DNA from 3 places in the Novacetimonas hansenii genome. Region 2 is predicted to be linked to each of the others. Evidence: riboswitches for the same ligand, from Rfam matches in the RefSeq annotation. Region 2 holds a riboswitch; each other region holds the start of a gene.
What was found. A riboswitch is a leader RNA that binds a small molecule or an ion and turns the genes downstream of it on or off. The one in region 2 is predicted to bind cobalamin.
Positions count from the first base shown of each region.

Region 1: another riboswitch for cobalamin. It lies ahead of IFJ82_RS00070 (DUF1636 domain-containing protein); the one in region 2 lies ahead of IFJ82_RS09985 (TonB-dependent receptor plug domain-containing protein).
Region 3: another riboswitch for cobalamin. It lies ahead of IFJ82_RS03360 (CbtA family protein); the one in region 2 lies ahead of IFJ82_RS09985 (TonB-dependent receptor plug domain-containing protein).

Region 1 covers NZ_CP062147.1:10,717-17,620, reverse strand. Annotated here, with positions in the region: gene cobN (cobaltochelatase subunit CobN) at 1-31, opposite strand, end outside; gene cobW (cobalamin biosynthesis protein CobW) at 241-1,314, opposite strand; gene IFJ82_RS00070 (DUF1636 domain-containing protein) at 1,311-1,838, opposite strand; cobalamin riboswitch at 1,915-2,171, opposite strand; gene IFJ82_RS00065 (histidine phosphatase family protein) at 2,190-2,729, opposite strand; gene IFJ82_RS00060 (CbtB domain-containing protein) at 3,491-3,715, shown strand; gene acuI (acrylyl-CoA reductase (NADPH)) at 3,860-4,846, opposite strand; gene IFJ82_RS00050 (NAD-dependent succinate-semialdehyde dehydrogenase) at 5,179-6,621, shown strand; gene IFJ82_RS00045 (nitroreductase family protein) at 6,751-6,904, shown strand, end outside.
Region 2 covers NZ_CP062147.1:2,260,611-2,267,125, reverse strand. Annotated here, with positions in the region: gene IFJ82_RS09990 (carbohydrate porin) at 156-1,712, shown strand; cobalamin riboswitch at 1,952-2,170, shown strand; gene IFJ82_RS09985 (TonB-dependent receptor plug domain-containing protein) at 2,292-4,382, shown strand; gene IFJ82_RS09980 (ABC transporter substrate-binding protein) at 4,384-5,223, shown strand; gene IFJ82_RS09975 (FecCD family ABC transporter permease) at 5,301-6,230, shown strand; gene IFJ82_RS09970 (ABC transporter ATP-binding protein) at 6,227-6,515, shown strand, end outside.
Region 3 covers NZ_CP062147.1:784,077-790,980, forward strand. Annotated here, with positions in the region: gene IFJ82_RS03345 (CorA family divalent cation transporter) at 1-243, shown strand, start outside; gene IFJ82_RS03350 (lytic transglycosylase domain-containing protein) at 517-1,635, shown strand; gene IFJ82_RS03355 (peroxiredoxin) at 1,685-2,275, shown strand; adenosylcobalamin (AdoCbl) riboswitch at 3,034-3,210, shown strand; gene IFJ82_RS03360 (CbtA family protein) at 3,256-3,990, shown strand; gene IFJ82_RS03365 (ABC transporter substrate-binding protein) at 4,342-5,607, opposite strand; gene IFJ82_RS03370 (lysophospholipid acyltransferase family protein) at 6,075-6,904, shown strand, end outside.

The DNA of each region.
Region 1 (6,904 bases), 1.3 Mb from region 2:
GGCTGCGGACTTCACGCGCCAGAAGATGCATGTGCGTTGCCTCTGTGTTTTGTGCCCGGTTTCGTGTTCATGGACAGCGCCGCCAAGGACACCGCCGGGCGGCGGGGGTGCGGCATCAGGGGATATTGATAAAGGCATAAAGGCCTGTGGATGCCGCCTTTTTACAAATGAAGCGACATCCGTCCGAAGCTTTTATAACCCCGCGACTGTTTTTCGATGGTCCTGTTTTCGACCGTCCTGTCAGGTCCGTTGCAGGTCCGCCTCGATCGCCGCGCGCGGCAGGCCCTTTTGACCGATGATGACAAGGTTGCCCGTGCGTGGCGCATCCTGTGACAGGGGGCGGTCGAACTGGTGGCGGAACCGGCTGCCCACGCCCTGCACCGCCAGGCGCATCGGTTTGCCGCGTACGGCGGCGAATCCCTTCATGCGCAGGATGTCATATTTTTCCGCCACGTGGGCCAGATGCGTGACAAAGGCGTCCGCGCTGTTCTGTTCGGGAATGGGGGCGACGAAGCTTTCGAAATCGTCATGCTCATGCTCGCCCCCTTCCGCATCATGGTGGGAGGGGCGGGCCGCAAGGTCATCTTCGGCCGCCGCATCCATGCCCAGCAGGACAACGGGGTCCACCTGCCCGTCCACGGTATGGATGACCTTGACCGCGCGGGGGATTTCGGCGCGGATCTCACGCTCCACCATGGTGATCTGATCTGGTGTCATCAGGTCGGTCTTGTTGATGATCACCATGTCCGCCGAAAGGAGCTGGTCTTCGTAAACTTCCGCAAGCGGGTTGTCGTGGTCCAGTGACGGGTCGGCCTGGCGCTGGCGTGCGATTTCATCCGGGTCGTCGGCGAAACGCCCGGCCGCGACGGCGGGGCCATCAACCACGGTGACAACGCCATCGACGGTCATGCGCGTGCGCACCGTGGGCCAGCCGAATGCCTTGAGCAGTGGCTTGGGCAGGGCAAGGCCGGACGTCTCGATCACGATATGCTCCGGCGGATCAGCCCGGTCGAGCAGCGCCTCCATCGTCGGCAGGAAATCATCCGCCACGGTGCAGCACAGGCAGCCATTGGTCAGTTCGACAATATCGTCATCCCGGCATCCTTCCACCCCGCAGGCACGCAGCGTTTCGCCATCAATGCCCAGCGTGCCGAATTCGTTGACGACAATCGCGATGCGCCGTCCGCGCGCCTGTGCCAGCACATGGCGCAGCAGCGTCGTCTTGCCCGCGCCAAGAAAGCCGGTGATGACGGTGACAGGTACCTTCGCACGGGCGGCGCGGGTGGCGGGACGGGAGGAGGGGGATACGGTCATGAAGAGTGCTCCGTCAGGAGGGCGGCGGGAAAACGGCCCAGCACCATGTCCGACAGAGAGGCCGGACGGCGCGAAGGCATGACACTGCCGCTGTGCGAGGCGGCATAGGCGGCAAGGTAGATCATCAGGTCGTCGGCCTTTTCAGGACCAAGATGGCCAAGCAGCCATCCCCATTTCCCCGGCATGGCGACGACGGCGGTGCAGCCACGATCGCACGCGGCAAGGCATTTGACCTCATGCACCACGACATTGGTGTCGTGCGTGCGCGTCAGCATCTGTTCATACAGGGCGCGCCCGGGTGGTGCGGCGCCAACCGGCAGCCCGCGCAGGCACGTAACGCAGACATGGAGATGGATGGCGCGAAGGTCGGGGCGGGTGGTGGTATGGGGGGCGTCGGAAGGGGGGGCACCTGTGGTCATTGCACGTGTCGTCCTGCGCTGTCGCCGCGTCATCCCGATGGGATGGCGGCCATGGCCGGGGTGCATCGACCGTGCGGCATCGGGGCCGATGCATGGCACGGACATCAGGATACCGCCGCATTTCCAGGCACCCCGCCGGACCTGCGACATTCAGTGGTCGTGCCATGTCCCGGAACTGGTGTGGGACATGGCGATGATGGCAGGTCTCCTGACTTGTGGCCGGGGCATGGACAGTGTCCCTGCCGCCGCATCCGGCGCCTTCCCGGCCAGACTGGCCAGTGACGTGCCGCACCCTTTTGTAAAGGGACGGCCTGCTGGATGTTTGAGACCACCTACAGTTGCGGGGGCAGTGACGGCATTGCGGGCGGCAACCTGCCGCGCCACGCACCGTGCTTCCCTGTTTCTTCCCTTACGGGAACCATCATGCGGGCTTTTACACGCGCCCGCGATGTGGTGTCAAAACGTGATGGCCGCCCCTGCCTCACGCACACGCCACCTGTTATGGAATGTCACGAGGGTGCGGGTGCATGGTCCGATATCAAGGGCCGCGAACGCCTCTGCCCCCGTGCTAAGCGTCGCCAGCACAAGGGCGCGTATGACCATGGTGTCCGCGATGACCATCATGTTTGCATGCCCGGTGGGGCAGCGCGACAGCCAGTCCGCCGCGCGCACCAGCACCGCGCGCAGGCTTTCACCGTCTGGCGGTGCGAAATCCGGGTCCGCGATCCAGCGTGCGACGTCGGGCGCCGGCAGGTCATGCAGGGCGCGGCCGTGCCACGCGCCGTGGTCGCGTGCGCGCAGGGCGGCGTGCGCAATGGGCGTGCGCCCCGCCCATTGCGCAACAGGGATGGCGGTATCATCGCCACAGGCAACGGGTGCCGTGGCGCACAGATGCGCCGCCTGTCCGGGGGGCAGGGGGGGCAGGTCATCACGTGTGGGGATGATGGCGCGACGCAGGCAGTCAGGCGCGGGCAGGGACAGGCAGGTCAGGTGCATGGGGGCGGTGTGTCAAAGTTCCGGGGGAAATGGGGGATGTTGGAAATGGCTGGCGCAGTGTCTTTCAGGTCGCTTCATGCGAAAGTCTGTTCGAAACCAACGGATTGATGAAAATATGCGTTGTCGCCTTGGGCGGTGTGACAAGACAGGGCGCATCACCAACTGGAATAATAAATGTTTTTGGCACAATTCCTTTCCAAAAGCCTTGAAGGATGTGGCCCTCATGAAAAAACGCAGTCATCATACCATGTCATTATTTTTTATCGGCGACCTATTTTCTGGGAATCTCATAATTTTTAGAGATTGTTTAAAAACAACGCGTTGATAAAAAACAAGAAAAGTTTTTGGGTGCCGCCTTTTTCCAAAAAGCTTCAGAAGACATCGCATTTTCAAAAAACAGCAACACCAAAAAACTGTTCTTATTTTTATCAATGATTTGTTTTCAAACAGGCTTTCGGCGTCCTCATTGAGATCTTGATGCCAGGATCTCTTGAGGTCGGGGATTTTTGTTGAAGCGTTGTGTTGGGACATCTTGTCGGGGCAGGATCATATAAGGCGACGGGCGCCCCTGTGTCGTGGCCCTGTGTCCCCGGTCGTTCGTAAACGGAGCGTTCATAAAAACGGCGTCACTGTTTTTCATCGTCGGCGTTTTCCCCGCGTGCGCATGCCCGATGCCCACCGGCAAGGGGGCGGAAGCGTTTGCCGAGGGGTCCGAAATCGGTTAGTCGGGGATCACGACTGATCAGGGAGTGCATTTTGCCATGAACCACACATCTTCTGTCCTGCCTGCGGGTGGCCTGTCTTCCGCGCCTGTCGCGATTCCGGTTCGTGACCTGCTGCCGTGGGCGGTCTTCGGCCTCGTGATTGCTTCGCTGCTGCTGTATTTCGTGGGCGCGGAACAGGGTGCGACCTCGCTGGTGTCGGGGCATTATGTCCATGAATTCGTCCATGATGGACGTCACCTGCTCGGCTTCCCCTGCCACTGACGTTTCCTGTCGGCTGCTGTCCGGGCGGGTTCTCCGGGCGGCAGGTTGGCCATTGCGGTTGCTTTTGTGGCGGAGTGTTCGCGCGCCCAGTGGCGTGATGGCCCCACCTGTTGCGCGCCAGCATTATGGTGCGGGTATTGCGGCCTAGGCATCGTGGGTGTTGACGACGATGCGCCCACGCACATTGCCCGCCAGAAGCCGCGGTGACGTCGCGATCGCCTGTTTCAGGGGGATGTCTGCGCATATCGAATCGACCAGCGCGGGATCAAGGTCACGCTCCAGCCTGGCCCATGCCGCCATGCGCTGGTCACGTGGGCACGTGACGCTGTCGATTCCCTGCAGGGTAACGCCGCGCAGGATAAAGGGCGCAACCGTCAGCGGCAGGTCCATTCCCGCCGTCAGACCGCATGCGGCGATGACGCCCCCCGGTCGCATGCTGGCGCATAACGCCGCCAGCATTTTTCCCCCCGCCACATCTATGGCCCCGCGCCATCGGGCTGCCTGCAATGGGCGAGCGGTATGGGACAGGGCCGAACGCCCCACCACTTCTGCCGCGCCCAGCATGTGAAGGTAGCCCGTCAGGTCGTCGCGCCCGGTCACGGCCACCACCCGGTATCCCAGCCGTGCCAGAAGGGCGATGGCAATACCACCCACGCCGCCGCCTGCGCCGGTCACGGCGATTTCGCCATCACCGGGGGTGACGCCCCCTTTTTCCAGCGCCATGACGCACAGCATCGCGGTATAGCCCGCCGTGCCGATACCCATGCATTGACGTGCGGAAAAGTTGCGGGGGCGCGGCAGCAGCCATTTCCCATGTACGCGCGCCATCTGTGACAGGCCACCCCAGTGTTCCTCCCCCAATCCCCACCCGTTGGCGATCACCTGGTCGCCGGGGCGGTAGATGGGGTCATCCGATGCGATGATTTCCCCCGCAAGGTCGATGCCGGGGATCATCGGGAAACGCCGCACCACCGGGCCGCGCCCCGTAATGGCCAGTGCGTCCTTGTAATTGAGCGAGGAATAATCGACGCGTATCGTGATCTCGCCTTCGGGTAACGCTGCGCGCTCAAGGCTGCGTATGCTGGCCCGTGATCCCGTGCGGGTCTTGTCGATCATGATGGCGTTGAACATCGGCGCGCTCTCCGGGATATCATGGCAGGCAGGGGTACTCCCCTGTCCAGATTGCGGTCCGTAACCTGTGATGAATCAGGATAAGATGACCGGGTCTCGAAAACTTGTGCAATTTCCTGAACGGATTGCCCGCGTGCTCGACCCGCACGGGGATGTGCGCGGGCGCCGGGCATGCGGACGCGCGATAGGCGCAGGTTTTCGTGTGCCTGTGCAGCGACATCCGCGTGAACTGTCTGTTTTGTGATCTGGATATGTGCTGGGCTGGTGCGCTCATGCAAATATGGCGCGACATGTTCGCACATGATGGATCGGATAACGAAAGCAGGACGCCGATGACAGCCTATCGCAACACACAGCTTTATATCGACGGGACATGGACCGATGGCACGGGGGGGCGCACGATTGACGTGCTCAACCCCGCCACGGCGCAGGTCATCGGCCATGTCGCCCATGCCGCACCGCCCGACCTGCGTCGTGCGCTTGATGCGGCGGCGCGCGGCTTTGTCACGTGGGGACGCATGTCCCCGCTGGAACGTTCCGGCATCCTGCGCCGCGCGGCGGCCCTTTTGCGTGAACGCAGCGGTGACATCGCGGCGCTGATGACGATGGAACAGGGCAAGCCCGTGGGCGAGGCACGGACCGAACTGCTCGCAGCTGCCGATGTCGTGGACTGGATGGCCGAAGAGGGGCGCCGCACCTATGGCCGTATCGTTCCCGCCCGTGCGCCGGGCATCATGCAGGAGGTAATCCGCAGCCCGGTCGGTCCCGTGGCCGCGTTCTGCCCATGGAATTTCCCTGTAAACCAGGTCGCGCGCAAGGTGGGGGCCGCATTGGCGGCGGGATGTTCGATCATCGTCAAGGCGGCGGAGGAAACCCCGGCATCACCTGCGGAGTTCATTCGCACGCTGGCGGATGCGGGTGTTCCGGCGGGTGTGCTGGGCCTTGTCTATGGCACCCCGGCGGAGATTTCGCAGACCCTGATCGCCGATCCCATCATCCGCAAGGTGACGTTCACAGGCTCCACGCCGGTGGGCAAGCACCTTGCCGCGCTTGCGGGCGCGCACATGAAGCGCGCGACGATGGAACTGGGCGGGCATGCGCCCGTGATCATCAGTGCCGATGCGGATATGGACCGCGCGGTGTCGCTGCTGGCGGGGGCGAAGTTCCGCAATGCGGGACAGGTGTGCATTGCCCCCACGCGGTTCCTGGTGGAACGCCCCGCCTATGACACGTTTGTCACGCGCTTCGCCGCCGCGGCGTCCGCGCTGCGGGTGGGCGATGGCCTTGTGGAGGGGACGCAGATGGGGCCGCTGGCCAATGTGCGGCGCGTGGACATGATGGAAACGCTGGTGGCCGATGCGGTGGGACAGGGCGCGCGCATTGCCGCAGGGGGCAAGCGCGTGGGCAATACGGGCTATTTCTTTGAACCCACGGTGCTGGCGGATGTCACGACCGGCATGCGCATCATGAATGACGAACCCTTTGGCCCGGTTGCGCTGATGACGCCGTACGACACGCTTGATGCCGCCGTGGCAGAGGCCAACCGGCTGAATTACGGGCTGGCGTCCTATGCCTTTACCGGGTCGGGTCGTACGGCGGCCATCCTGCGTGATCAGGTACGTGCGGGCATGCTGACGATCAATCATATCGGCCTGGGTCTGCCGGAAATCCCGTTCGGGGGAATTGGCGATTCGGGCTATGGCTCCGAAGGTGGGACGGAGGCGTTGGAGGCCTATCTCGACACGCGGCTGGTGACGGTGCGCGCGTACGGCTGACGGAACGTTCCGGACAAGGCGTGCGCGTAAATGGGGGCAGGTGTGACATCGCGTGGCTACCGCCACGCGATGCGATCGTGATCTGGTAGCCTTTTCCTTTGTCCTTGGTACAAGTTAAGGGGTATCGCCATGACGGATGCACCGACCTCCTCTTCATCGCTGTCCGACCTGTGGAAGGCGCGTTACCGCCAGCCTCCGCCGGATGTGGGATTGCCGGAAAACACCGTTGTGCGTGGCCTGATGGCCCATCGTTCCGTACGTGCCTTTTCCGCAGCCGCGGTGC
Region 2 (6,515 bases):
GCGATGTGCAGGTCGGTTTCCCGGTCGGGGGCTGGCGGCATCTGGAATTGTTGCTTTTTTTACCAACACTGCCACCTGACAGGCTCCTTTTCATGATCTATTTCCGCTCCCCCTGCGTTTCGCGGCGCAGGGTCCGTGCATTTTTTGTCAATTGCATGCTGGCAAGCAGCGTTGTCGCATATTCACATGCCTATGCTCAGGCCCCCCAGACCCAGATTGAGGAAGACCGCGCCCGGCTGGGCAATTCCACACCATTGGTGGAACAGATTGACCCCGCGACCGTGCGTGATTCACAACGCGCGCAGGCTGATGCGCAGGAAAAGGCTGCCGGGGATGACAGGCTCGACACCAGCGGCAATCTGCTGGGCGATATGTGGGGGGCACGATCATGGTTGTACAGGCATGGTGTCACTTTTGATATTCAGGAGGTTGATGAAGTCTGGGGCAATGGCACAGGCGGCACGCCGTCGTCCAATGATGGTGCGTCAGGTTCGGGCACTGGTCCGGCCTATGACGGTGTGACCATGCCGACGTTAAGCATTGATACTGAAAAGCTGTTTGGCCTGAAGGGCGGATTGTTCAATGTCAGTGCGTTGCAGACACGCGGGCGTTCAATCTCGCAGGATCATCTTGCCAATTTCAATCCCATCAGTGGCTTCGAGGCTGATCGCTCCACCCGCCTGTTTGAATTATGGTACCAGCAATCCTTTTTGAATGGGAAACTGGACATAAAGATCGGGCAGCAGGATCTTGATACTGAATTCCTGATCAGTGATTATGCATCTCTTTACCTGAATTCAAACTTTGGCTGGCCGATGGCGCCTTCGGTCAACCTGTATGGCGGTGGTCCGTCGTGGCCACTATCCTCGCCTGCCGTTCGCGTCCGTTACCGGCCAAGCGAGAAGTTCACCTTCATGTTCGCGGCTGCCGATGATAATCCGCCAGGTAACCGTACCAATTCCTTTGCCATACAGAATGGCGGTAACGGCGCGGATCCGACAAATCAGGTCACTAATGATGGCAGCGGGACACAGTTCAACATGGGCACAGGCGCCCTGCTGATTACTGAATTGCAATACGCACTGAACCCACAGCCGGCTGATATGTCGAATGTAACCAAGGATCCGGGCTTGCCGGGTGTGTACAAGTTGGGTGGGTATTACGATACCGCAAAATTCCCCGATTATCGCTATAACAACATGGGCAAGCCTCTTGGTGGCGCTGATGACAGCACCGGGATCCCGCGCTGGGACCGCGGGGACTGGATGGTCTACGGCATCATTGACCAGATGATCTGGCGTCCGTCACTGACCTCGGCCCGGTCGGTCGGGGTGTTTGTGCGCGCCACGGGCAATGGTGGCGATCGTAATCTGATCAGCTTTGCAATGGATGCAGGCTTCAACCTGAAGGCCCCATTCCGTGGCCGTGCCAATGACACACTCGGGCTGGGCTGGGGGATTGGCCGCGCCAGTTCGGGGGAGCGTCAGTTCGACCGCAATGTGGCACAGACTGGTACTTACAGCCCGGTGCAAGGGAATGAAAATCATCTCGAACTGACCTATCAGGCGCAGGTAACTCCCTGGCTGGTTATGCAGCCGGATTTTCAATATGTATGGCATCCTTCGGGCGGGGTGCGTGATTATGGTGTCTCCTATAACCGTCATGTTGGTAACGAGGCCATTTTCGGCCTGCATGGCAGCATTACATTCTGATTTATGATGATAGATGCTTATATATGAAGATTATAGGAAATTAAGAATCAGGTGCGTGGCATGCCTCAAGCGGCATGGTCTTTTTTAAGTCCATGTCACGACAGGATGTTTCTTGCCATGTCGTGCGACTGCGTCGTGTTCAGGGGATATCCTGAATGCCGGGAAATATAATCCAAAATGATAATGATCGTGACAGGGTATCACAAAATTGAATCCTGCTTGACAAGCATTGTTCATCAGATCAGAACAGGTGCGACGGTTCCTTCTGCCGGAGGGATTAAAAGGGAACGAAGTGCGGAATTACCATCCAATGCTTCGGCTGTCCCCGCAACTGTAAGCGGTATGTCTTTGCATTACCGGATGTAACGGTCCGGGCCACTGAAAACCACGGTTTTCGGGAAGGTTATGCATGATGCCAAGCCGCAAGCCAGGAGACCTGCCGTCCTTAGTGGTTGCGACCGGGAACTGTTGGGCGGGGCGTCCTGGCGGTGTGGTGTTACGGGGTTTCGCGCGGATCGAAACCTGGGGTGGCAGCACGCTCTCGTGGCAACGATGATGTGACCGCGAGACCTGGATTCTATGATATTTTTTCGTAATCTTCTGATTGCCTCGACCATGTTCGTTACAATACGGGGCGGCATCGCGTATGCTGATGATCTGGGCGGGCAGGTAAAACCGCCAGCAACCGGTTATGTCGTGCAGGATAAGAAATCCCGGGTTGTCATTTCACCCGGAGGGGACGGGATTCCAGAACTTATCAGTGTCAGTGCCGCGCGGCGGCCGACTGCCGTTGATGATATCGGCACCAGCATGACCATCATCACCGAAAAACAGATCCAGACACAGCAGCGACGCAGCCTGACGGATATCCTGACGCGCCAGCCGGGCCTGAATGTGGTACAGACGGGTGGCCCTGGGGGGGCGTCCTCTATTTTCATGCGGGGCAATAATGCGAATGAGGTCAAGGTCCGTCTTGATGGCATGGATATCAATGATGGCAGTTCGGCATCAGGCGCGTTTGATGCGGGGCAGTTCGTGACTGATGGTATGGGGCGCATCGAAATCCTGCGTGGTCCGCAAAGCGGCCTTTACGGTGCGGATGCCATGGCGGGCGTGATCGACATCACCACGGCGCAGGGGGAAGGACGATTCAGACCATTCGTCCGTGTCGAAGGGGGCGGATACGGTACTTTCAACCAGACTTTTGGCGCGCGCGGCAGCAAGGGGCGTTTTCATTACAATGTTGAACTTTCCCATTACCGTATGGATGGGTTCAACAATATCCCTGCCTATATTGAACGGTATTACGGCGCCGACCGACAACAGCGACACGAGGGCAACCGCAATGACAACCGGGGGGCCAATATCCGGCTGGGATATGACATTACCCATAATTTTGACCTTGGCCTGACTGCACGCCTTATACAGAATAATAACCATTCCTATTCATTATATGACCTGCAAAGCGAGAACGCTTATGGGGACAGGGGTGTGCGGGAACAGAACAGCCAGAATGAGGCCATCGTGCGAGGAACGGCGCATCTGGTTTCCTTTCATGGCATGTTCGATCAGGTACTTGGCCTTGGATACATGACCAATCGCAACCGCTGGACAGAGGCAGGCACCAGTGATGGTAGCCCCATAAATCCCGATCCTGATTATTACCGTTCCAGCCGGTTGAAAGTGGATTGGCACGGAACATTCAATTTAAAAAAATATGGACAGTTCTTGATCGGGGCGGAACATTTCCACGATACGTTCAATACCAGCCATACCGCCGCCAGCATGTGGGACAGCGGATATAATACATCCGCCAGCATGGATACGACCGCGGGTTATGGACAGTATCAGGGGAATTGGAACCATATCCTGTATGGTGCGGCCAATATTCGTTATGATGCCAACTCACGTTATGGCAACCATGTGACGTGGCGTGTTGCCCCTGCGATCCATGTGCCGGGAACCGGAACCATTATCAAGGCCAGCGCCGGGTCGGGTTTTCATGGCCCATCGCTATATCAGCTATTTGCCAATCAGGTGGGCGCCGGATATTCGGAAAAAGGCAATCCGAACCTGAAAGCCGAGCAGTTGATCGGTTATGATGCGGGGGTGGAGCAGAAATTGCTGCACGATCATCTGAATTTTGGGGCAACATGGTACGACAACAGGGTCAGGAACCTGATCCAGTCTTCCGTATCAGTGGATTCATCGTATAATTATACCTATTCCTATGCCAATGTTGCCAAGGCCCGGATGTATGGTGTGGAAGCTTTCCTGAACTGGAAGGCATTGAATACCCTGGAGTTCAATCTGAGCTATACTTGGACACATGCCCGCGATGCAACGGACGGCGCCGAGCTTCAGCGCCGTCCCCAGCACAAGTTCAATTTCAATACGACATGGACACCAATCCGCGACCTGACATTTTCGGGCAATATCCTGTATACCAGTGCCTGGCGCGATGTGCCGGTCATCGGCGGGGCGACATGCAGCGTTTGCGCCAGGGGGCATGGATATTTCACCATTGATGTGGCTGCCAATTATAAGGTCAATCGCTATGTTTCCGTTTATGCCCGTGCGGATAACCTGTTGAACCGCCAGTTCGAGGACCCGATTGGCTATCTGCAGCCCGGTCGTGCTGGTTATGGTGGTTTCATGCTGAATTATTGACATGAAAAGGATGCTTGCGGGATTTGTCGCCGGGATGCTTGCCTGTGTCCCGATGGCGGCACGGGCGCAGCCTGTGGCGCGTGTGGTGTCGCTCAACCTTTGCACGGACCAGTTGCTGCTGTTATTGGCCGCACCGGGGCAGGTCGTGGGGATTACACCACTGGCGCGCGACTGCTGGAACGCGGTATTGTGCGCGCAGGCCGCGCGCGTGCCAGTGATGCGGCCCACGTCGGAAAATGTCGTGGCCGCCCATCCCGATGTCGTGCTGGGTGGTGTCTATACAGCGACGTTGGCCATGCAGGCTGCACGGGAAAGCGGGGCGAAGGTCATTACCCTGCCACCAGCAAAATCACTGACGGATATCGCCTCACAGATCATGATCGTGGCGAGTGCGATTGGTGTGCCCGAACGTGGGCGTGAACTGGCTGGCGCCTTTGCGCTGCGCCTTGCCTCCTTTCCATCAGGACGGTCTGCCACCGATCCCACGGCTGCGGTCTATGCCGCCAACGGGTTCGTGACCCATGCGGGTTCGTTGCCTGATGATGTCCTTGCCCATGCGGGCCTGCGTAATTATGCAACCGTCATGGGGCATGAAGGGTCTTCACGCTTTCCTATGGAGGTGCTGATCGCGCATCCGCCCGACCTGCTGGTCCTCGACCGTTCGGGACGGGGGCGTTCCCTTGCACAATCAATGCTTGACCATCCTGCACTGCGGCAGGCCTTTGCCGGTGCGCATCACCTCGACCTGCCAGCGCGCCTGTGGTTATGTGGCCTGCCACAGACACTGGATGCAGTGGCGATGCTGCGTGCTGCCCGCGGTCATCTTGGAATCCCACAGTGAAACAGTTCGGGCATGGAACCCTGTTGCTCAATACGCTGCTGCTGCTTGGGGTGGTGGGCCTGTTCGGGGCGTCGTTGATGTGGGGGGAAACCAGCATCATGTTTTCGCATGCACTGGCGGACCTGATGGCGGGGCGACATACGGCCGGTGCGATCATCGTGGCGCAACTGCGTCTGCCGCGCACCCTGTTGGCCATTATGGTGGGTGGCACACTGGGCCTGTCGGGTGCGGTCCTGCAGGGATATCTGCGAAACCCGCTGGCGGACCCCGGTATTCTGGGCGTATCGGGTGGGGCGGCACTTGGTGCGGTATGCGTGTTTTATACCGGCCTCATGCAGCTTTCCATCGCGGCCCTGCCGCTTGGTGGCCTGACGGGGGCCCTGTGCGCGGCTGCCGTGCTGATGGGGGTGGTGGGGCGTGGCGGGACACTGGTGCTTTTACTGGCGGGGGCGGCACTTAGCAGTTTTACCGCCGCGCTGACGGCGCTGGTGCTGAACCTTGTCCCCAGTCCGTATGCATCCTTTGAAATCATGCATTGGCTTATGGGGTCACTGACTGACCGGACCTTTACCCATGTCTGGATCTGCCTGCCCGGTGTGGTGTGTGGCACGCTGTTTATGCTGTCCTGCGCACGTGCGCTCGATGCGCTGGCGCTGGGTACGGATGTGGCGGAAAGCCTTGGGTTCCGGCTTCATGCGCCATGGGGGATACAGACGCGCGTCGTGCTTGGCCCGGCTCTTGCCGTTGGGGCGTGTGTGGCGGTTTCCGGTGCGATTGGCTTTGTGGGGTTGGTGGTGCCGCATCTGTTGCGCCCGTTGACGGGGCACCAGCCTTCACGCCTGCTTGTGCCGTCCTTTCTGGGTGGCGGACTGTTGCTCCTGGTGGCGGATATGGTTGTGCGCCTGGCGGCAAGCGGGCCTGAACTACAGCTTGGCGTATTGACGGCATTGGTTGGTGCGCCGGTTTTTTTCGCCCGTGTCATCATCCTTAAAAGGAGCAGCCCATGAGCTTGCTTCATGCGTGCGGCGTCTCGCTCAGACGGGGGGAACGTGCTGTCGTTTCCGCCGCTGCCCTTACCCTGGAACGGGGGCGGGTTGTGGGCCTGATCGGACCGAACGGGGCGGGGAAAAGCACGTTCATGCGTATGCTTGCGGGGTTACAGGCCCCCGATTGTGGGAAGATCCAGCTTCTTGGGCGTGACATGGGGCAGATCCCCCCCGCAATGAGGGCAAGGCAACTGGCCTTTATCCCGCAAGATGGGGGAATGCCGCCGCCGATGCCCGTCCGTAATC
Region 3 (6,904 bases), 1.5 Mb from region 2:
GCGCGCTCGTTGCAGGATGAACTGGCGTCGGGGCAGGCGGAAGAGACGAACCGGCGGCTGTATACTGTGTCCATCGTGACGACGCTGATGCTGCCCGCGACGTTCGTGACCGGTTTCTTTGGCATGAATACCGGTGGCATGTTCCTGGCCGAAGGGCGCGCCGGCACGGTGGAGGCAGGGTGCATCTGCTTTCTGTTCATGGTCATTACGTGGCTGCTGCTCAAATTGATGAAGCTGCTATAGGGCGCGTACCGGGGCGGCCCATCCGGGTCCGCTTGCACAGGGCGGTTTGCACAGGGCAGTTTGCAAAGGGCGCTTTGCGCAGGGCGATCTTGCACAGAGGGGGCTTGCGCAGGGGCGCTCTTGCACCGCGCCCCCGGTCATGGGGCACGCAGGGCAGGGCTGACGGCGTTGCATCGGTCCTGTGGGGTGGTGTACAAGGGGGCGCCGCCATTTCATCGCGATGGTGGACCCTTTCCGGCGTGCCGGACCATCGCAACAGGATAACAGCGGCCCATGTCATCTTCGCTTCTGGCGGAAAATCCTGCCTGGCCCCTTTCGCGGTCATGTTCGCGGGCGGGGCGGTGGCTTTCGCTGGCGCTGCTGGTGGCGCTGGCGGCCTGCGCGGGTAAACCGCACGAGGCCGCGATGTCGGATGCGCAGATGATGCAGGAAGCCGATGCCTATCGCGCCCGCGCGCGCCAGAACTATACCCCGCCCGGTCCGCCAGAAGATCCGTGGGGACCGTATATTACCGAGGCGGCGCAGCGTTTCGATGTGCCCGAACTGTGGATACGTGCGGTGATGCAGCGTGAATCCGGCGGGCAGCTTTTCCATAATGGGCAGTTCGTGACGTCGCAGCCCGGTGCAATGGGGCTGATGCAGCTCATGCCCCCCACCTATGACGAGATGCGCCGGCGTTACAACCTTGGGCCGGATGCCTATGAACCGCATGACAACATCATCGCCGGTACTTCGTACCTGCGCCAGATGTATGACATCTATGGCTCGCCGGGGTTCCTTGCGGCCTATAACAGCGGGCCGGGGCGTCTGGATGATTTCCTTGACCGCAGCCATACGCTGCCGCGTGAAACACGCGAATATGTGGCCTTTATCGGCCCGCGCATCGCCGGTGTGTCGCCGGTCAACCGTTCACAGGCCGACCTGATGATCGAGGCCAGGGCACAGGCCCGCGCGCAGGCCCGCGCGCAGGGTAGCACCCGGCATGGGCGTGGCGGGCGGCAGGTGATCGGCGCGGACCAGCCATTGCAGGTGGCCGAGGCCCCGTCGGCTGAAAGCGCGGCCGTCCGTGCGGCATGGAGCGCGCGCGCCAGAGCAGGGCAGTTGCCGATGTCGGCGGTGGGCGCGCATCCCACCATCGTCATGGATGCCGCCAACTGGGCGGTGCAGGTCGGGGCCTACGGATCGCGCGGACAGGCGTTGCAGGCATTGCAGCATGCCCGCGCCAACGCCGCGCTGCATGGCGCGCGTGAACAGGTTGATTCGGTCACGGCGGGGCGGGGACGTGTCTATCGCGCCCGCCTGCTGGGCCTGTCGCATGCCAGCGCGTTGCAGGCGTGCCAGAAACTGGGCAGTCATGCCTGTCAGGTCATGGGACCGATTTCCGGGTCATGAGGGCACGACGCATGACGCATGACGCACGATACATGACGGGATGAAGTGAATGAAATATTTCTACAGGCGTCCGCGATGGTCGTGGACAGGTATTATCGTGCCACTGGTGGGGGTTTTGTCCTTTGCCGGGATTGTCGCATGGTCCACCGCGCGCGCCGCCCTGCCCGCGGGCAGCAATGCGCCGATGTTCGTCGCCCCCGCCGCGCAGGCAGGCAAGGAGTTCAGCTTTCATCTGGCCGATGCGCTGCGTAACGGGCCGGTGGTGGTATATTTCTACCCCGCCGCCTTTACGCGTGGCTGCACCATAGAGGCACATGAATTCGCGGATGCGATGGACAGTTACCACGCACTTGGCGCCAGCGTGATCGGCGTGTCGATGGATGATCTCAAGACACTGGACCGTTTTTCCGTCAGCGAATGCCATGGCCGTTTCCCCGTCGCGTCCGATCCGTCGGGGTCGATTGCGCGGCTGTATGATTCACGCATGCCGGTGGTCCATTACGCCAGCCGCACGTCCTATGTCATCGCCCCCGATGGCAAAATCATCTTTACCTACAGCGCGCTTTCGCCTGACGAACATGTCCGTCGCACACTCGAGGCGATCAGGGCATGGCGCGCGGGACATGCCCCGGCCCCCTGAATACAGGAAATCGTTTGAAACGTCAGGACCAGCAACCGATTGAAACGGCAATGGTTTTTTGAAGTTTTTTACGGCCCCGTGTAAAGGCGCTGCTTTTTTATAAACAGGCAGCGCCCGGACATTTCGATCATTCCCGAGCAGGCTGTTTGTAAAAACTGTCCCCATATCCCACTGGGATCCTGAAAGTTCTTGGTAAAGATTTTCCAGGATGTCCTGAAAATCGTCGCATTTTCAAAATGTTAAAGTAAAATCTGGAATTTCCCCTTCCATTATCTAAGGGGATGTTTTCAAACAGTTCCAGTAGATTCATGAATAGAAGAGTGTTTGAAAACAAAGCATTGATGAAAAAGAAAAGTTTTTGGGTGCCGCCTTTTGATCGAAATAAGGCGGTGTCTTCTGAAGCTTTTTGGAAAAAGCTTCACCAAAAACTTTTATAATTTCAGTATGTTATCAAGAATGACCATTTCAAACAGCTTCTAAGAATCCTGCGGCGCTTTTTCCGTAAACGCGGCATGCCGTGATGTGCGGGCGCGGAGGGTGCGCCTGTTCACGCGCCTGCCTGTCATCTGACCGGCGGGTCATCCCGGATGGCTGTTCGGGATGCGTTGCCCAGAATGCGTTGCCCAAGATGCATTGTTCCGAATGCGCTGCCCCAAGATGCGCTGTCCTGAATGCAGGCTTTGGGATGTCCCGTTGGGGATGCGCTGTGCAGGGCGCGACGGGGCGGCTTTGCCCCGCATTGACTTGTGCGGTGCGCCCTGCGATGAAAACGGGCCTTTCATGCAAAGGAAGCCGGTGAAAATCCGGTGCGGTCGCGCCACTGTAATGCGGGCATGCATGGCATCATGTCGATGCGCGCACCCTGCCAAGCCAGATACTTTGCATGATATCCTTTCTTCCATCCATCGGGGACGCGATTTCCCCGCAGGAGTCATGAATATGCATATTCCCTTCCTTTTCCCTTTGCCGGTGCGGGCCTGATGGCCGGGCGTGTCCTGCTGCGCGGTATGCTTGCGGGGATTCTCGCGGCGTTCCTCGCCTTTGGCTTCGCGCGGATTGTCGGCGAACCCCAGGTCGATCGCGCCATCGCGTTCGAGGCCGCGCATGACGCGGCCGAAGGTGAACCGCCAGAAGAAGAACTGGTCAGCCGCAAGGTGCAGTCCTCCATCGGGTTGCTGACGGCGTCCGTCATGTATGGCGCGGCGTATGGGGGGGTATTCGCGCTGGCGTTTGCGGTGGCGTTTGGCCGTGTGGGACAGGTATCGCCACGGATGCTGGCGCTGTTGCTGGCGGCGGCGGGGTTCGTGGCGGTCGTGCTGGTGCCCGACCTGAAATATCCCGCCAACCCGCCCGCCGTGGGGAACCCCGAAACAATCGGGCAACGCACCGCGACCTATTTTGAAATGGTCGTCTTCTCGCTCTGTGCGATGATCCTGTCGGTGTTGGCAGGACGGGCGCTGCTGGCGCGTCTGGGGGCATGGTCCGCATGGCTGTGTGGCTGTGCGCTGTTTGTCGTGCTGGTGACGGTGCTGCAACTGGCGCTGCCCACGATCAACGAGGTCCCGGCAGATTTCCCCGCCGCCCTGCTGTGGCATTTCCGCGAGGCCGCCCTTGGCATGCAGGTCGTGTTGTGGGGGGCGCTGGGCCTTGTATTCGGCCTGCTGGTGGACCGTATGCCCGAACTGCACGGCCACCATGGGGTCGTGCGCGGCTGAGGCGACCGGACAGGTTGCCGGGGATGTTGCTGGCGTCGCATTTTTGGAAAATGCGACGCCTTTTTTACGAGAGTGTTTGAAAACAACTCATGGATGAAAAAGAAAAGTTTTTGGGTGCCGCCTTTTGATCGAAATAAGGCGGCGTCTTCTGAAGCTTTTTGGAAAAAGCTTCACCAAAAACTTTTATAATTTCAGTATGTTATCAAGCCTGCCTTTTCAGGCAGCCTCTATATAGGGTGTCAGGTGTACTGGGTATCAGGGCCATCCCGCCTGAGGGCTGCGGACGATCATCGTGGGGGAGGGGATCTGCCGCCCACCATGATCTGTCCGTCATGATCCGTGCGTCTGGTCTTACGGGGCCTGCATCACGCTGGTCCACAGGGCCTGCAACCTGTGGCGCATGTCGGGTGAAAGCTGCGGCAGCATGCGTGTCGCCGCGATCTGTGCCGGCTGGTCTTCCCAATGCAGGGCATTTTTGATCGCGGGGTCGAGCGGCGTGCGCATGTCCGCCGGCATCCCCCAGTAACATGAGGAGGTGGCAAGGTGCGCCTGTGCCTGCGGCGTGCGCAGGTATTTTGCAAACCGCAGCGCCATGTCCTTGCGTTGGGAGGATGAAAGCACCGCCACCGCCTGCTGCCACCGCAACGCGCCCTGCCGGGGAATGAGGTAGGTCAGGGTCGGGTGCGCCGACAGCACCGGCGTCGTCGCCTGCTGCGCAGGGACAGAAGCCGCGGCCGCGGCAGGAACAGGCGCGGCGTCTGCCTGCGCGGGGGGATGCGCGCCGGGCGGCAGGGGCGGGGCATCGGCATCATCGCCATCGCTGTTGGCGCCCTGTACGGCGGCGGGCTGTCCCTTCTGCACCGCGCCGTCATGGCCGATGCCTGCCGTGGTCCATGCGCCGCCCCCCACGACGATATCCACCTGCCCATCGGCCAGCGCCTGCTGTGTCGTGGCCATGTCGCCCACGATGGCGGCATTCGCCCTGAGGGCAACAAGCTTTGCCTGCAATGCGGGGATGTCTTCCGCGCCAAGCTGCGCGGGGTCCCTGCCCAGCGCCAGCGCGACGTAGGAGATCACAGGCAGGTAGGAATCATAGATCGCGATGCGGCCCTGATACTCTGGCTTCCAGATTTCGTTGATATCGGACAATGCCTGTGCCGATACCTTCGCCTGATCGAAGGCAAGGGCGAAATACCCGAATTTTTCCGGCACGGCATACAGGTGCCCGTCGAACGATCCCGCCTGTGGGTCGGCCACGGCGGCGGGAATGCCGGTGGTGGGGAAATCCGCCGCATCCAGTGGCATCAGCATGCCGTTGCGCGCCATGGGCATCAACTCTGCCTCGTCCGTGGCGACAAGGTCCCAGTCACCGGGCTGCGCCTGCTGGATGACCGACATCACGGATTCGACCGCGACGGTGTCGATGTCGCGGAAATGCACCTGCACGGCGTTTGCCTGTTCAAACGGGCGCAGCAGTTCCGGGTCCTCGTGGTCGCAGCTTGTCAGGATGTTAAGCACATCATCGCGCGCCCGGGCCGTGTGGCAGGCAAGGGGCGTGGTGGCAAGCAGAACAGCCGTGGCGGCGGATAACAGGCCGTAACCGGACCATCCGGACATCAGGGGCACTCCTTGGGCTGGTTGGGGGCGCAGGGCACGCAGGGTAAAGGGCACACATGGCAAGAGGGGAGCACGAGAGGCCCCGCGGCATGGCAGGGCGTGCCAAAGAGGGTGTGGGGCCGCGATGCGTGATCGCGTAACCGTGTCATTCATACCTGATAATGCCAGCCTGATAATGCGGGATCTGGAGGATGTGACAAAAAAATATTTTACGGAACCATCGCTGCCTGCCCTTCTCGTTGCGCCCTGCTCTTATCGTTACGCAAAGTATCATCCCCGTCCCATGGCCCCCGGTCGGGGGTGGGCGTACTTGACGCGCCGGGAGGTGGGGGCTACGTCCGACGAAGGGCCGGACGATACAAGGCCGGCGCGCACCCGCACTGCGGTGCAGGCCGCGCGGGTCGGTCCTGCCACAGTGATCGCGACGCCAGTCGGCGCGGTCTGTCCCACCGATCTATGGATAGGGCATGATTGCCGATTTCATTAAGCGCCGCATCCTGCGACGTCGCGATACCTCCACCACACCCACGCCCCAGCCGCACCCCACGCGGGAGCGTCGTGCCCTTGCGCCCGTGACGTCGCGCGATGTCGCGGATATCGCGGCGCTGCGCATCCATCCGCAGGGGCCATGGCGTGAACGCGCACGCACCGCGCGCGGGATCGGTCGCCTTGCCGCCATTACGGTGTGGGTGCCGCTGTCGGTCGGGTTCGAGGCGGTGTTGCTGCTGGTGCCCGGCACGGCGAAAATCCGCTGGACGCGCTTTGTCTGGGGGGGGCTGTGCTTCCTGCTGTCCATGAATATCCGCGTCATCGGGCGCAGGGCCGGGTCCGTGGGCGGCGCGCGTGCCCGTGCGCGCGGCGAACGGCCTGTGATCTATGTCTCCAACCATTCATCGTGGCTTGACGTGCCGGTGCTTGGCACCGTGCTGCCCTCGAACTTCGTGGCCAAGGGCGATATCGAGAAATGGCCCATTATGGGCCTCGTCTCGCGCATTGGACGGACCATCTTCGTCAGTCGCCAGCGCAGCACGACCGGCCGCGAACGTGATGAAATGATGGATCGCCTGATTGGTGGCGACAACCTTGTACTGTTCCCCGAGGGAACGTCGTCGGACGGGTCGCGCGTGCTGCCGTTCATGTCGGCCTTCTTTGCGATTGCAAAGCTGCCCCGCATTCCGCGCGGGCGTGAAAACACGCCGGAGGCCGAGGCCATGCGCCAGCACCCGCCGGGGATGACGCCACTGATCCAGCCGGTTTCCGTGGTGTATGACCGGCTGGAGGGGGTGCCCGTCAACCG